Regions from separate parts of the Peribacillus sp. 05N428 genome, predicted to be linked through region 2. Evidence: riboswitches for the same ligand, from Rfam matches in the RefSeq annotation. Region 2 holds a riboswitch; each other region holds the start of a gene.
The links. A riboswitch is a leader RNA that binds a small molecule or an ion and turns the genes downstream of it on or off. The one in region 2 is predicted to bind thiamine pyrophosphate.
Positions count from the first base shown of each region.

Region 1: another riboswitch for thiamine pyrophosphate. It lies ahead of tenA (thiaminase II); the one in region 2 lies ahead of thiC (phosphomethylpyrimidine synthase ThiC).
Region 3: another riboswitch for thiamine pyrophosphate. It lies ahead of AC1DIV_RS04030 (ABC transporter substrate-binding protein); the one in region 2 lies ahead of thiC (phosphomethylpyrimidine synthase ThiC).
Region 4: another riboswitch for thiamine pyrophosphate. It lies ahead of tenA (thiaminase II); the one in region 2 lies ahead of thiC (phosphomethylpyrimidine synthase ThiC).

Region 1 covers NZ_JBFTMS010000023.1:11,725-15,876, forward strand. The annotation lists gene thiM (hydroxyethylthiazole kinase) at 1-75, opposite strand, end outside; gene thiD (bifunctional hydroxymethylpyrimidine kinase/phosphomethylpyrimidine kinase) at 72-878, opposite strand; gene thiW (energy coupling factor transporter S component ThiW) at 847-1,368, opposite strand; gene tenA (thiaminase II) at 1,384-2,073, opposite strand; TPP riboswitch at 2,165-2,269, opposite strand; SAM riboswitch class I at 2,427-2,531, shown strand; gene AC1DIV_RS19220 (Fur-regulated basic protein FbpA) at 2,707-2,895, shown strand; gene AC1DIV_RS19225 (aspartyl-phosphate phosphatase Spo0E family protein) at 3,145-3,342, shown strand; gene AC1DIV_RS19230 (GNAT family N-acetyltransferase) at 3,412-3,918, opposite strand; gene AC1DIV_RS19235 (DUF459 domain-containing protein) at 4,107-4,152, shown strand, end outside.
Region 2 covers NZ_JBFTMS010000008.1:163,944-168,095, forward strand. The annotation lists partial or broken gene AC1DIV_RS10755 (DUF3231 family protein) at 1-129, shown strand, start outside; gene AC1DIV_RS10760 (hypothetical protein) at 220-390, opposite strand; gene thiC (phosphomethylpyrimidine synthase ThiC) at 413-2,194, opposite strand; TPP riboswitch at 2,330-2,444, opposite strand; gene AC1DIV_RS10770 (HAD family hydrolase) at 2,561-3,349, opposite strand; gene AC1DIV_RS10775 (histidine phosphatase family protein) at 3,501-4,046, opposite strand.
Region 3 covers NZ_JBFTMS010000003.1:149,481-153,632, reverse strand. The annotation lists gene AC1DIV_RS04040 (ABC transporter permease) at 1-492, opposite strand, end outside; gene AC1DIV_RS04035 (thiamine-binding protein) at 489-773, opposite strand; gene AC1DIV_RS04030 (ABC transporter substrate-binding protein) at 785-1,780, opposite strand; TPP riboswitch at 1,914-2,023, opposite strand; gene AC1DIV_RS04025 (protein-glutamine gamma-glutamyltransferase) at 2,337-3,164, shown strand; gene rarD (EamA family transporter RarD) at 3,259-4,152, opposite strand, start outside.
Region 4 covers NZ_JBFTMS010000001.1:215,110-219,261, reverse strand. The annotation lists gene AC1DIV_RS00965 (ABC transporter ATP-binding protein) at 1-1,323, opposite strand, end outside; gene AC1DIV_RS00960 (ECF transporter S component) at 1,342-1,920, opposite strand; gene tenA (thiaminase II) at 1,936-2,619, opposite strand; TPP riboswitch at 2,755-2,886, opposite strand; gene AC1DIV_RS00950 (SDR family NAD(P)-dependent oxidoreductase) at 3,015-3,761, opposite strand; gene AC1DIV_RS00945 (AMP-binding protein) at 3,818-4,152, opposite strand, start outside.

The DNA.
Region 1 (4,152 bases), on a different contig from region 2:
AAAGTTTGTGATTTGGTGAACGAGTGGTTTCCTTTCTCTTACCTTCATAAATAAATCGGCTGAAGAAATCTTCATAACAAGTCACTCCGTTCTTTTTTTGAATATGAATGAAAATGATGGACAGGTCCATGACCTTTACCGATTGAAAAGCTATTGCTTATCGCTTCGGAAATATAGGTCTTGGCTTGTTCGATCGAGACTTGCAATGGCAGTCCATTTGCCAGGTTAGATGTAATGGCGGATGATAGGGTGCAGCCCGTACCATGAGTGTTTTTGGTATGAATGCGCTCTCCCTTGATCCAGTGGAAGTCAGTACCATCATAAAAAAGATCATTTGGATTTCCTGCTGCATGGCCGCCTTTAAGTAAAACGGCTTTGGGACCCATTTCTTGTATCGAAATGCATGCCCTGTAGAAATCTTGTTTCGTCCGAATCGGGAAGCCAGTAAGTACTTCCGCTTCTGGTACATTGGGTGTTACAAGAGTTGCAAGCGGAAGCAATTCCGTTTTTAAGGCAGAGACGGCCTTTTCGTCGAGCAAATGGTGGCCGCTTTTGGAAATCATGACAGGGTCAAGGATAACGATGGCAGGCATGAAGGTTTTAAGGGACGCAGCGACCGTTTCCACGATTTCTTTAGATCCAAGCATGCCTATTTTTACTGCATCGACAGGAATATCTTCAAAGATAGCTGCAATTTGATCCGATATGATAGCTGTTTCAATGGGCTGTACAGAACGGACTTCCATTGTGTTTTGGGCGGTTACGGCTGTGATGGCAGACATTCCAAATACACCATGTGCAGAAAATGTTTTTAAATCCGCTTGTATTCCAGCACCGCCCCCTGAATCAGAGCCTGCGATCGTTAATGCTGTTTTCATAAAAAAACCCCTTCATATAATTATTTTTTAGCAGTATTTTAAGTAATATGAAAGCTAAAATCGCCCCTGCGAATGAACTGAACATAAAAGCCGGTAAAAAACCAAAAAGAGCAGCTTTTTCTCCCAATAGGAGGGTTGCAAGCGGATAACAGGCCAGGGAACCGAGAATGCCGGTCCCGATCACTTCCCCTAAACAGGCGAATTTTAAGCTTTGTGTTTTTCGATAAAGGATGGCGGCCAAAAGTGCACCAATCATGCTGCCGGGAAAGGCGAAAATTGAACCGGTACCAGACATGTTTCTAATGATGGAAACTAAAAAAGCTTGTGTCACAGCATATGTAGGCCCCAATAGAACCGCCGTCAGGACATTTGCCAGATGTTGAATAGGAAAGATTTTTGCAAATCCTGCAGGGATGAAAATAAATGAACTGGTCAGCGTCGTTAAAGCCGTGATCATGGCTGTCAATGTCAGTTTCTTGATAGGATTCATCCTCATGTCAACCACCTACAGAGGCCAATCCTGCTCATTTTGAACCATGTCCCAGAATAAATATTCATATCGGGAAGTAACCAAAAAGTGCTTTTCTAATCTAAGAAGTTCCTTTTCAGGCATGCCTTCCGTCAATTCTTCCAACAAAGTGATCAGCCACTTGTGTGCTTCCCCGAATTCAGGAGATGAATAGGACCTTATCCAATCTGCGTAGCGATTGTTTTCCAGTGCTGCTCCATTTTGTTCTTTTAATAGCAAACCGATTTCATAATAATCCCAAGCGCAGGGCAGGAGACAGGCGATCAAGTCTGCCAAAGTCCCATGCTGAGCTGCATTTAGCATGTAACCTGTATAGGCTAGAGTGGTTGGAGTAGGTTCTGTACTTTCCAATTCCTTGGAGCTGATCCCGAATTCGGAAGCATAATGCCGATGAATATCCATTTCCACTTGAAGGGTTTCATTTAAAATGCTCGCAAATTTTGCCATGGTTTCGATGTTATGGGCTTTGATGACACCTAAAGCAAAGAGCTTGGAATAATCCATGAGATAGACATAGTCCTGCTTCAGGTAATAGGCAAATTTCTTTTCAGGAAGTGTACCGTTTCCAATTGCCTGGACAAAGGGATGTGAATGGTTCCTTTTCCAAATCTCTTTTGCCCGTGCATGCAGTCTATCACTGAATGTTTCTAATTTTGTATTCTCCATTGTTCATCCTCCTATAGAATGGCTCCTTTTGTTGAATAAAAAACCCCGTTCCTGAATACGGAACGGGGTAGATGGATATAGTCTGTAAAATGGACGATATCATCCACTTCCCTCCGCCGGTATGAGCCGGTTCAGGTTCAAAGGGTCCGGAACTAATTCCATCTCAGTCTTAAAAAAGACTCCCCTAGTGGTGTGAATTGTATGTAATTACTGACATCATATCAGAAAGACAAGAAAATGCAACCCGTATTTGAAAGAGGAATCACTTTATGTCCAGGAAAAAAGGGAGAACCAGGTAATTGACTTTTGAAGATTATTAGGTTAGAATCATTTCTACATCATTATATATCGAATTCTTATCCAGAGAGGTGGAGGGACTTGGCCCTAAGAAACCTCGGCAGCGGACCCGTTTAGGGAACTGTGCTAAATCCAACAAGCATATGCTTGGAAGATAAGAAGAGCCGTACGGACACTGTCAGCCTCTTCTTAAATTAGAAGGGGCTTTTATTTTTGGGAAATAACGTTTAGTGACATACTAGAAAAGGTATATATAATTTGGTGAAATCAAACAAGTTGATAAAGTTTAGCTAACTAGAAGCAGGCACTAGGACGACTGGGAAAGGAGCCATTTACATGGCAGAATTATTTAAGAGGATTGAACAGAGGAAGGCAAAACTCATTGAAGAGCTATTGGCCAATGGAGTATACAAAACCTCTGATGAAAGGCACCTTTATGATGCCCCATTAAAAGTACTTGAAGATGAATATAAGATTGTTATAAATAGACCTAATAACGAGTCACCTTCTGAATGGATGACATAGTAAACGGAATACAATATTTGGATTTTTGGATAAGGGATATGATGTAAGCATTCGCAGTCTACACTAGTGGATGCTTTTTTTGCGTTTATTAGAAAACGACACAAATTATACATAATTAAATAACAAAATAGGTGTTTTGTCACATTTGACCTATAAAATAACACATTTAATTTCTGAAAAATAGTTGATTTTAACTAGTGGTTTCATTATGATGAAAGTGTAAAAATATTGAATAAATGGGAGGTGACTATGATGCCTTGCCGTAAGGTAACTATAGAAAAAGTAGAAGAGAAGAGACAGGAAATGATAAAGTTGGGAGCGATTTACGGCTTAACAAGTCTGCTGACTGTACAAGCCAGTCAAGAATTGGATACGCTATTGAATACGTTAGCAAGTAAAAGAGATTCTGAATATTTTTCCCTTCAAGAAGCATATAGGTATTTTTAAATTAGCAATTCGACCTGTATTAATCTGAAAAAGCTACTGCTCAAGGCAATAGCTCTAAAGAATTATATATTAAATATCGACACGTTTACCTAGAATGATCAAATCCCGCTCAATGCCATCCATCTCGGCAACTTGAGGTAAATGTGCCCATTCTTCAAACCCGAATTTGGAAAAAAGCTTAAGGCTTGGTGTATTATGGGCGAAAATGAAACCCAATAAAGTCTTAACGCCTAATTTTGGACTCAATTCAATTGCCTTTCGAATCGAAATTTGTCCAATTCCTTTTCCCCGGAAATAATCATCAATGTAAATACTGATTTCGGCAGTGGAATTATATGCCGGTCGGCCATAAAAGGATTGAAAGCTCATCCATCCAGCGGTTTTCCCTTCTATAGTAATGATATATAGCGGTCTACTTTCTGAATGATGTTCCTCAAACCATTTAACCCTCGATTGGACGGATACAGGTTCCGTATCTGCCGTGACCATTCTTGAAGCAATTGTCGAATTATATATTTCAACAATTCTGGGTAGATCAGATAGTTCTGCCTCTCTAAACTCTATGTGTTCTTCCATGATTTAAACTCCTAACTATCATTTATTCAATCTCCAGAATGAAGGGTAATCCCGTTTCCATTGAAAGTTTTATATTATCATACACTCTTTATTCTTTATCTGACAATTCTTTTTTATGTTAGTACTGCAGATTTTTTGGGTATGAAAAAGATTAAATACTTCTAGTAAAAAGACAAGAGGAGAACCAAATGAAAAAATTGGCAGGTATATTGATTATCGTACTGGTTATATGTT
Region 2 (4,152 bases):
GATATTGCACAGATGTTTGCGCAATTCCATACCAACAAAGCTGCATTGGGTGCTGACTTCCTTAGATTGAATAAGGAAAAAGGATGGCTTGTCCCTCCTCCTCTTCATATTAATAAAACAAGTATGTAAATAGTAATGAAAGATCCCCTTAATCATGTTTTGTGATTGAATGTCCAACATGATTAAGGGAGTCATTCCATAAGGACGATTATGGAATCATTACCATTGCAGACTTTCGATCAAGTGGCACTTTGTACATTGTTGACTATAATCATTTTTCACAAATTCATGGTTACAATTCTCCCGAAAAATGTTCAGCTCCCTTTTCAGCTGCTCCAATTGAGTTTCCAACTGTTTCATTTCAACTTTTATCTGGATTACCCGATTCATCGAATTCTCCCTCTCGTCGGAATCATTGATAGATTTCCCCATCCGTTTTCCTAAATTCATTCGCTTTTTCTTTAAGCCCTTCATCGATTACCGACTCAAAACCCAGACCCTTTTCCTTCGCCAAATCACGAATGTCCTGAGAGATTCTCATACTGCAGAATTTCGGTCCGCACATTGAACAGAAATGGGCTGTTTTGGCCCCTTCTGCCGGAAGAGTTTCATCGTGATACTCAACCGCCCTTTCAGGATCAAGGGAAAGATTGAATTGATCTCTCCAACGGAATTCGAATCTAGCCTTCGAAAGGGCATCATCCCGTTTTCTTGCCTGCGGATGGCCTTTTGCAAGATCAGCTGCGTGTGCTGCAATTTTATAAGTAATGACCCCTACCCGAACATCCTCTTTATTCGGCAGTCCCAAATGCTCTTTCGGTGTCACATAGCAAAGCATGGCAGTTCCAAACCATCCAATCATGGCAGCACCAATCGCAGAAGTGATATGGTCGTATCCAGGAGCTATATCCGTCGTCAATGGTCCCAGGGTATAGAATGGTGCTTCTTGACAGACTTCCAGCTGCTTATCCATATTTTCTTTAATCAAATGCATCGGTACGTGGCCGGGTCCCTCCACCATGACTTGAACGTCGTGCTTCCAAGCAATCTTCGTCAATTCCCCAAGTGTTTCCAATTCCGCAAATTGTGCCTCATCGTTTGCATCTGCAATGGATCCCGGACGGAGACCGTCACCTAATGAGAAAGAAACATCATACGTCTTCATGATTTCACAAATCTCTTCAAAGTGTGTATAGAGAAAACTTTCTTGGTGGTGGGCCAAGCACCATTGTGCCATGATGGAGCCTCCCCGGGAAACAATACCCGTAACTCGCTTTGCTGTCATGGGGATGTATCGCAAAAGTACACCAGCGTGTATGGTGAAGTAATCGACACCTTGCTCAGCCTGCTCGATTAATGTATCCCGGAAAACTTCCCAATTTAAATCTTCCGCGACCCCATTCACTTTTTCCAATGCTTGATATATCGGAACCGTCCCAACCGGCACAGGTGAATTCCTGATAATCCATTCCCGCGTCGTGTGAATATTCTTTCCTGTGGAAAGATCCATTATGTTGTCTGCACCCCATCGTGTAGCCCAAGTCATTTTCTCCACTTCAGCTTCGATCGATGAACTGACAGCTGAATTTCCTATATTCGCATTTATCTTCACGTGAAAATTACGTCCGATGATCATGGGCTCACTTTCAGGATGGTTAATATTTGCCGGAATGATTGCCCGCCCGCTAGCTACCTCTTCCCTTACAAACTCAGGGGCTACATTTTCCCTGATCGAAATGAACTCCATTTCTGGAGTAATGATCCCTTTGCGGGCATAATGGAGCTGGGTTACGTTTTTCCCTTTCACCGCACGCAATGGTTTTCTTTTCAATCCCGGAAAAACTTCGGCATTGGATTGTGACTCCACTTTTCTATATCCGTTATCTTCAGGCTTTATTTCACGCCCTTCATACTCTTCAACATCTTCCCGTTCCAGAACCCAGCTGCGTCTAATCGGGGCAAGGCCTTTATGAATATCAATCGGATATTCTGAATCCGTATAGAAGCCGCTTGTATCATATACACGTAAAGGCGGATTCTCCTCTTCGCCGAATGCCCCTGTTGTCGGACTTAGCTCAATTTCACGCATAGGTACTTTAATATCGGGTCTAGATCCCTCAACATACACTTTTTTACTCCCGGCAAAACTGGACATAATTGAAACGTTCATGTCATTTACTGAATTACTCTTCATGATTTCATTTCTCCTTTTTAAGTTCATTTAAAAAGGACAAAATCCAATCCATTTCGCACGAAAAAGCCAGGTCTCATATTTAAGACCCGGCTAACGTTAGTATGACTACAGAAATGACCGATTGAAATGTCATCGTTTAGTAGATTCTAACTTCCCCACGCTGGTATGAACCAGATCAGGTCCTGAGGGTTAAGAAGCTTAAGCGCTTCTCTCTCAGCCCAACTTTTATTGGACACCCCTAGTCTGAATAATTTAATTGATTACAGGGTAACTATATCTCACCCTTTTCATTCTGTAAATAATTTGAAAGACCTAATATTTTCTCTGCAATCATTTAAAATTTGTTATTTGGAGGAGGACCGCCAATTAATTCCCCAGGCTCTCAAGGATAGGGAAAAGCTCCTCTAAATGCTTGATTTCATAGGTTGGAAGCACTTCATTCCGTTCCTTATCATGGCGATTTATCCAAACCGACTTTATGCCTACCCGTGATGCTCCAAGGATATCGGTCATTAAATTATCGCCGACCATCAATACTTCATCCTTATCAAGCTCCATGATTTCCAAAGCGTGCTCAAAAATGGAGGCATCCGGTTTACCTCGTCCAAATGCGCCTGAAATCACGATTTGGTCGAAATAAGGAACCAGTTCAGGCGTTATTTCAAGTTTGGTATTTTGCAGTTCAGGAGATCCGTTCGTTAGCAATAGCAATTTGTACTTCCCTTTTAATTCATCCAGAACACGGAATGTTTCTTCATAGATAAATGGCTTTTTGCGTCTTTCGGCCGGGAAACGTTCTGCCAGTTCAAGCCCAAATTCCGGGTCATCGATCCCTAATGCCTTCAAGCCCCTCGTCCACGCTTCTTTCCGATAAGCCGGTGCAATCCCGGCCATCTTCCGGAATTCATCATGATCATCCTGAAAATTCCCCCATAGTCCCTCAAATGGGTTGATTCCGATCATTTGAGTGAATGCATATGTATCGTAAGAAGAATAAAGATCACGCGCTTCCTTCCGCACCGCTTCTTCAAACTCGTCGACATTCAGACCATATTTCTCCTTGGCAACTTCGCATGTGGCCACAAAAGCTTCTTTTACACTTTTCTGATCCCATAGTAATGTATCATCTAAATCAAAAAAAACTGCCTTCAGCAAAATGTCCACCCCTCTTTCCCCAATATTGAATTCGTAAAAATTACACTATTACAATAATAAACCACAACCAATAAAAAAAGAATAACTATTCGGAAAATGCCTGCCTCTTTCTTCGCAAAATGGCTTACCTTTTCCGGTGGGAACCATATATTCATTTCCCTTTTCCGCTTTCAAATATATACAATTTTCCATTACTGGCAATCTTGAACTTTGGACCGGTGAACCCCCGTCGGATCAGCTCTTTCCTCATATATACCATGAGGGCGGCATGACTCACGATCAGAACATTCCTTTCCCCCTTTGCAAAGACTTCATCCAATACTTTATTGATTCTTTGCTCTGCAATCTTAATTTCCGCCCTTGTCTGCTTGTTGATCACCGAGCAGCAGCGAATCCAGATGGCCCAAAGGATGAACGGCAGCTTAATCCTTCCTCTCAAAGGGGGCGAAGGTATTTCCCGCAGCTCCTCCATCCGATGAACCGTGCCTGGATAGATGTGTTCCGCTGTCTTGACGGCTCTCGACATATCACTGCAATAACATTCCTGCCATTCCTCCACGCCAAATAAAGTCGTTCCATAAATAATATCCGCTGCATCATAGTCCACAAACCATTGCTTCATATCATCCGCCGTCACAGATTTCCCAGTAGGAAATTCATGTGCCACCTTAAAATGCCGTACCAAACCAATTTTCATATATTCTCCTTTTTATCTTTTAAAATATTCGTTTCTATTTCTTATAAAAGCCCTTAACAATATATTAACCTATGTAAAGCAATATAATAAATGCAAGTTGAAACCA
Region 3 (4,152 bases), on a different contig from region 2:
TAACTGGTTTTTCCCCGCTCCCATCATCTTGAAATAATGCTTAAGCTCGTATGGTGTCTGGCGAAAACCGTCCAATGATGCGACCGCAACCGGAAAAAAACATACAAGTGAAATCACGATTAACTTAGGCAGCATGCCAAAGCCAAACCAGATCACCAAAAGCGGCGCCAAAACAATGATGGGTATATTTTGTGATAGTATGAGCAGAGGATAAACCGCGTCCTTCACACCTGGAAATAGGTGTAGGATGGCCGCGATCAATAAGCCGATGCAGCTTCCAATAAAAAATCCCGACAACGCAAGCTCGGTTGTGGATATAAGGTGTCCGTAAAGATTGCGGGACGACTCAATTCCTTCAATGAAAATGGCCGATGGAGCGGGAAGCAGCCATTCTTCAACTTTCAATAAGACTGTCACTGACTCCCATACAATCAGCAACAATAATAAAAGAAAGAAGGGAGCCCCCTTCTTCCAAATTCCCCTTCCGATCATGCCCGATATTTCTCCGTTAACGTATCCATCGTAATCCCGCTTGGCTGATATAATATTTTCACTTGGGAAATGACATTCGGCGATCCTATTTCAATCATTCTTACATTCATTTTTTCTATCACGGCAAAAAGTTCGGAAAGCTCCCCCTCCATTGTCGTTTCAAGCGGGTGAACCTCATACTTGACACCTGATTCTTCAATGATCTTGATTGCTTCATCGACCATAGGGATGACATTTTCCCCTTTAGGAATAATTTGTATACTAATTAATGAATTGGCCATTGTATTTCCTCCTAATTTGGTAAAAATTCATTGGTAAATGCCTTTTCAGGATCGAAATCACCTTCAAGAAGCTTATTTTCAGTCATCCACTCACTGTAATTCTTCCAAATTTCAAGCTTTTGTTCACCCCATCGCGGAGCATCATCCTGATACTTGGCTGCAAGCCACTCCTGGCTTTTCTTCACTAGTTCTGGATCAAGATCCGGTGCAGACTCAATTAACACTTCCGCTGCATCATCAGGATTCTTAATCGCAAACTGGTACCCTTTCGAAGCTGCATGAACGAATGCTTTAACAGTCTCGGGATCTTCTTTTATCATCTTTTCATTTGTAGTCAAAACAGGCGTATAGTAATCAAGCTTATCAGAGTATTCGGTTAAGTACACCATATTAAGCTTTTCATTTCGCAACTCAGCCTCAATGCCTGTCCAACCATAATAAATCCAGGCAAAATCTATATCCCTTTTAACCGAAGTGAAAAAATCCGTGTCTCCTGTATTGACTATGTCCACTTCATTTACATCCGCATTATCCTTTTTCATGAGTGAATCAATAATGGCCTTTTCAACCGGAGATCCCCAGCCACCATAAGTCTTCCCTTCAAAATCCTTGGGAGTCGTAATGTCCTTTGCCTCAGGGGAAGCGAACCCCGAGGTATTATGCTGGATGACGGCAGCTACCGAAACAATCGGCACGCCCTGCACGCGGGCCTGCGTTATGCCCTCCTGGTAGCTCACGCCAAATTCAGATTTCCCTGAAGCGACAAGCTTATCAGCTCCCGCTTCACCTGGCATGATAATCTCCACATCAAGACCTTGTTCTTTAAAATAACCTTTTTCCTTGGCTACATACAATCCTGTATGGTTTGTATTCGGTGTCCAATCGAGCACGACCGATACCTTTTTTAATTCTTCATTTTTAGATGCTTCTTCTTTTTCATTAGTTCCGCCTGCTCCGCATCCAGCTAAAAGGAAGAACGAAGTTAACAGTGGTAAGAATTTATTCAAGTCATTATCCTCCTACACATCTTATAAGATTCATATGCCGGAACCATGATGGGGCTCCAGGGCTATTCAAATACTGGATAAAAAAGCAAAAAACGCCCGAAGATGAATTCGGACGTTAACATACAAAACAGAAAATCAGTCATAATATGTTCCCTCCGCTGGCATCACCCAGATCAGGTTCAAAGAGTCAGCATCTAATGGATGCAATCTCAGCCAGCAGTACTGGCCCCCCTACATTTCTCGCACATATGAACTTTTCTCTCTCATTATATCAATTCATAGGGAAAAAGGAATACTAATTTGCTTCTACTCTCTAATTGGAAAGGTATTCCTTGCACTTCAGGATGTCTTGCAAAACATCTTTTGGAACGAAAATCATTGAAAGCAAAATAATTCTGCCTCTTTCTGTTCCAATCATTCCTGGCTGCAACGGTGGCGGACACGTTCCAAATAGTCATTTCTTTGCAAGCATTCATATAATGAGCATTACGTGTAGACATTTTTGTTTACTGGTTTTATTAAACCCTTAATTTCATAAGCAAAAGGTGGATATGTCATGATAAAGATTAATCACAAATGGTTAGATGTCAGTCAAATCCAACCAGGTACAGCCTCTGCCAAATCGCTTGAAACTCTTCAATGCTTGGAGGAAGATTCTAACGTTTTTGAATACCGGAACTTTGGGGATTTTAATTTCGAGATACAGCTGAGGAACCGGGTCATAGAGGCAGCTATTGCGTTGGATAAAAGCGGGCCGGAATTTTCCACACTTGAGGAGTCTCAATCCAATCAGCGTTATTGGCACCTTTCAAAGGATGGCACCTTTACCCTTCAGCCAGGGATTCTCCCTCATGATGCGCTCGTTGACATTTTCATGAATGGGGGGCTTTATGCCTTCGAATGCGGGACAGCAATAGTCGTCACTTTTTTAAAGGCGATTTTGGATTTAATCGGCCCCAGGAATTTCGACTATCTTTTTTCAGACCTATTTTTATATGACTGGCGCCCTCCAAGGAATATGGCTCTCAGCGTTCACCAGGGAAGGGACTATTTACCAGGTGATTGCGTTTACTTCAAAAACCCTGATCACGACTTGGCAACCCCTGAATGGCAAGGTGAAAATGCCATATTATTAGGGAATAACCTCTTTTATGGCCACGGGATCGGGATTACCACTGCACAGGGAATCATCGATGAATTAAATAGCAATAGAAAGCCGTACGCCACCATATCAGCATTCCTGACAACGCATATCATTTTCCTGGATAGTTCCTTCTATAGACAATTCCAACTGAATTCCCCCCGTGCCAATCCCGATAACAGTCCTGCCTGCCTTTCCAATTGTATTGTTTCTGAAATAGGTTCGAAGATATACCTTTCATGACCCTGGCATTTCGCCTATGCCATAAAACCGTTTTATTGAGTAACGACATAAAAAAAATGCTTGGGCAGAAATCTCCCCAAGCATTTTTTTCTTTTCACGCACCAATATTCCCTTTGCCTTTGAACCTGCGGGCACTTGCCTGCCCCCATTTCGTTATGGATAGTGTATAAACAGCCAAAGCTGACCATATGAACAAAAAGGCTAAAAGATGTGCTTTGGTGAAACTTTCATGATAGACGAATACCCCGATCAATAAAGATAAGGTCGGAGCGATATACTGAAAAATGCCAAGCATCGATAACGGGATCTTCTCCGCCCCTTTTGCAAAATATAAAAGAGGCAATGCCGTGGCAATCCCGCCGCCCACCAACAGCAAGCTTGTGCTTCCGTCTGTAAAGAATTGCATTTCCGACCTGTTCATCAAGTAAATCAGGTAACCTAGGGCCAGAGGCGTTACCATCATCGTTTCAAGCGTCAGCCCGATTGCCGATTCGGCCTTGATCATTTTTTTTGCCAGACCGTATAATCCAAAGGTCATGGCCAAAACAAGAGAGATCCACGGGATCGTGCCGAAATGAATGCCAAGGATCAAGACTCCGATTCCTGCAAGCAGGAATGAAATGATTTGGGCCCCGCTCAATTTTTCTTTTAAGACTATCACTCCCAATAGTACACTGACGAGCGGATTGATATAATATCCAAGGCTCGTGTCGAGGATCCGTCCTGAGTTAACGGCCCATATGAACACTCCCCAATTAGCTGTAACAAGCAGGGACGCCGTTAGCAATGCCGTAAAGAGTTTCGGATTTCCCATTATGTTTTTGACATAATCTAGAAACGCCTGCCATTTTTTCATGAACATCAATAAAACCAGCATGAACACGAAAGACCATAATACCCTCTGAGCTAAAATTTCTATTGCACCGACTCCCTGAAGGAACTTCCAGTAAACCGGCACAACTCCCCACATCATGTAAGAAAGGGCTGC
Region 4 (4,152 bases), on a different contig from region 2:
CACTGTTATTCCACGTCTTCGATATTCCTCAAACCATTCCAGTAATGCAAAGGTATTTTTCGAATCTTGACCAAAGGTCGGCTCATCCAGGAGAATGATTTTTTTGTCTATTACGATTGAGGCTGCTACGCTTAAGCGACGCTTTTGCCCCATTGATAATTGAAATGGATGTTTATCCCGATGTGCCTCAAGACGGAAAACTTTAAGCAATGAGCGGACTCTCTCATCTATTTCTTGTTGCGGCCTTTTATCAATACGCAATGAATAAGCAATCTCTTCATATACAGTATTTGCAACGAACTGAAACTCAGGATTTTGAAAGACAAACGTCATATGATCCGTTGGATTTTTCACCATTTTAATGGGGTTCCCCAATAATTCATACGTACCTTTCGTTTTTATGAATTGCATCAATGCATGCAAAAGTGTACTCTTGCCCGCTCCATTTTCTCCCCTGATCACAATCCATTCTCCTGAATGCACCTTCAGCTCTTCAACGTGTATTTTTTCCTCTTTATTCCGAAAACCGCTAAATCCTTGCACATCCAGAAGGGGTAAACCATCTGTAAAATGGTATTCCCTAGTGGGTGCATTACTCTGTATATATTCATCCCAAACACCAGGGAACCAAATTCCATGTTCTCTCATTTCATTTTTATATAGGGAAAGAATGGTGTCTCTTGGACCATCAGCTATGATTTGACCGTCATCGTTTAAAAGCACGATTCGTTCGATGAATTCTAAAACATGGTCAATTTTATGTTCGACGATAATAACCGTTTTGTCTTTTCCGACTTCCTTCAACAAGTCCCAGATTTCTTTCGTTCCTTCTGGATCAAGCATGGCGGTCGGTTCATCTAAAAATATAACTTCTGGTTCAAGGGCCAATACTGAAGCAATTGCCAGACGCTGTTTCATCCCGCCTGATAATGTGTCAATACTTGTATGGTCCAGGTTCAATCCTACTTTACGGAAATGATTTTGAATCTTCTCTTTCATTTCTTCTTTAGGGACGGAAAGATTCTCTAGGACAAAGGCAATTTCCTCATCGGCAAATGGCATGCAAAACTGGCTATCAGGGTCTTGAAAAACATACCCCCATGAAGAAGGGCATTTCAATTTCTCCGCTTTCATCGGGACTTCGATGGAATTCGGAATCAATCCGCTTAACACTTGCAACAGAGTGGATTTACCACATCCAGATGGTCCCAACAATAACACTTTTTCTCCCTGATCAAATGATAGTGATAGGTCCTTGAATATCAAAGATTCATCACCGGGAAATTTCATTCTTAACTTTTCAACAGAAACGATTGGTTCCATGGCCCTCAACCTCTTCTTTTAATCAAGTTCTGCATAATCTTTATTGGAAACCGGACGCACAAGATTAGTTACCCCTGTTGCTTCCAGGACTTTAACTAGATAATAAGCGGTCACACCTGCAAAGAATATGGAACCCACAAACCTCGCTATCATGAATAACGATAGATTCCAAGTAGAAAGCGCACCTATTTCCCCGTATGCAAAATCCATGATAACTGATGCCAGGCAGGAAGCCATCGCAGCTAAAACGGCCACCGGCATATTGAATTTTTTATATTTGAACCCCATGAACACCAGTTCCGCGAACAAACCTTGGACCACCCCATATAACAGTACAGTCAGCCCCCATGGGGAACCTAGAAAGAATTCCCCTGAAGCTGCAGCTATCTCCGCCAAAAGTGCCACACCCGGTTTCCGTAAAATGAAAAAGGCGACAGGGCCAGCTATAAACCACATTCCATAAATAAGTTGATCCAGATGTAATCCTAATGGTTTAACGGAATAATAAATCGAACCCCAAAGGATATAAACGATTCCAAATGCTACCGCAATCACGATCGTGACTAATATATCCGTTAATTTCAATCCTTTTTTCATTGTTTCATTCTCCTTTTATACTTCTAATGTTTCCTTATGAACGGGCCATGTCTCTAAACGATAAGCCATTTCCCAAAATGAGTATTCATATTGGCTGCTGAGAATAAAATGCTCTTTCATTCTCGCCTTATCTTCTTCAGTTACTTTTTCAGCAATCTCATCCAGCCTCGCAATTTGTTCTTCCACCAAAGTGCGGAACCACTCTCCTCCGTAAGCCGCTATCCATTCTTGATAAATCGGCTCTTCGGGCATGCACCCTTGCAGCTTTTCACCTATCTCATAATACAGCCAGTAGCACGGCAAGATAGCTGCAATAACATCTCCTAAATGTCCCGAATAAGCCGCACGATACATATGGGAAGTATAAGCATAGGCAGTCGGGGCAGGCTTGAAATCTTCCCGTTCTTCTTTTGTGATGCCTAATCTCTCGGAAAAATTCTCATGAAGCTTCAACTCCGCTTCATATGTTCCTTGTGCATGGCCGGCAAGCCTGCTTGTTGTATGTAAATCTGTAGCTTTGACTGCCCCTAAGGCTTGAACTCTAGCAAAATGAGATAAATAATAGGCATCTTGCATGACATAAAAACGGAAACACTCCAATGGCAATGTGCCATCTCCTATTCCTGCTACAAACGGATGATTAAAACTAGCTTCCCAAATGTGATCAACTTCCTTACGGATTTCCTCTGAAAACTTCATGTCCATTACCTCCAAATTGTATTTTTTCATTGAACGATACAGAAAAAAACACTTATCACCCCTTTTTTTGCAAACAAAAAACCACTTTCTTAAACGTAAAGAAAGTGGTTGTACAAGAAATAATACAGAAATGTATAGTTCCAGACCCCACTTCCCTACGCTGGTATAAACCAGATCAGGTTCTAAGGGTCTTAAAGTCATACTTTAATCTCAGCTTTTGTGGGTAAAAAATCAACTTTTACCTATAAAGCACCCCTAGTGGTACAAATTGTATATTAAAATTCATTTGCCTTTATATTAACACGATAAATCCAATTGTCAAACGTATTAGAAAAGTTTTCTTGATTTAGGGTTACTAAACTTTCAATCTTCCATACCCACATAACCACGATCTATTAAACCATTGTTAATCCACCATTTACGGAAAGAGTTTGCCCCGTAATATACCCTGCCTCTTCCGAAACGAAATAGGAAACAGCACTGGCAATGTCCTCTGGTTGTGCTAGCCGGCGGAATGGAATCGCTTTTTCCAAGGCGCTAGCTATACCTTCATTATATGAGCCTATTTCTTGAAATAGGGGCGTATCAGCAGGACCTGGCGCTATACAATTGATGTTGAGTTTATGACGTGCCATTTCTCTTGCTATCGTTTTTGTAAAGGCAATAACCCCTCCTTTAGCAGCCGAATAAACTGCTTCTCCACTTGATCCGACTCTAGCTGCATCGGATGCAATATTTACTACCTTACCGTATCCATTTTCAATCATGAGAGGTAAAATTTCCTTGCATGTATGGATCTGCCCAAGTAAATTAATATCGATAATCCTTTTCCATGTGCTGGGATCACTTTTTAAAAATGGTTCCACCTTATCCCAGCCTGCATTATTAACCAATATATCTATTCTATGATAATAGTTCACTGATTCTTCGACGGCTTTTTTTACACTTTCTAATTTCGTTACATCACAATGGACCGCTCTGGCTTCAAAACCCGACTTTTCGATTAAAGAAACCGTTTCCTCTGCATTTTTAAGATTAATATCAGCCACGATGACGTTAATATTGCGAGAAGCCAATTTTTTTGAAATTTCTCTGCCAATTCCGCTTCCAGCACCTGTGATAAATGCCATTCTTTTTGTCATCATATTCCCCTCCACTTTCACTATTTCGTCAATATGGATTTATTTAAGCTGCTTGCTTATATATTGTCAGTTATCCTTTCATTAATCATTTCCCGGAGCCGGAATTTCTGAATTTTCCCGCTTGCCGTACGAGGAAAGTCATCCATTATTTCAATAAATTCAGGCCAATATTGTTTTGCCAATCCCTTTTCCAGGAGAAATTCCTGCATGGAATCCAGCGTGATCGGGCTCTTCCCCGTTTTCATACTGATACATGCACATGCTTTTTCCTGAAGACGGGAATCTGGAACCGCAATAACCTGAGCACTAGAAATATCCGGGTGTTCATACAGTACATTTTCTACATAAGCGACTGGAATATTTTCACCGCCACGTATGATTATGTCTTTGT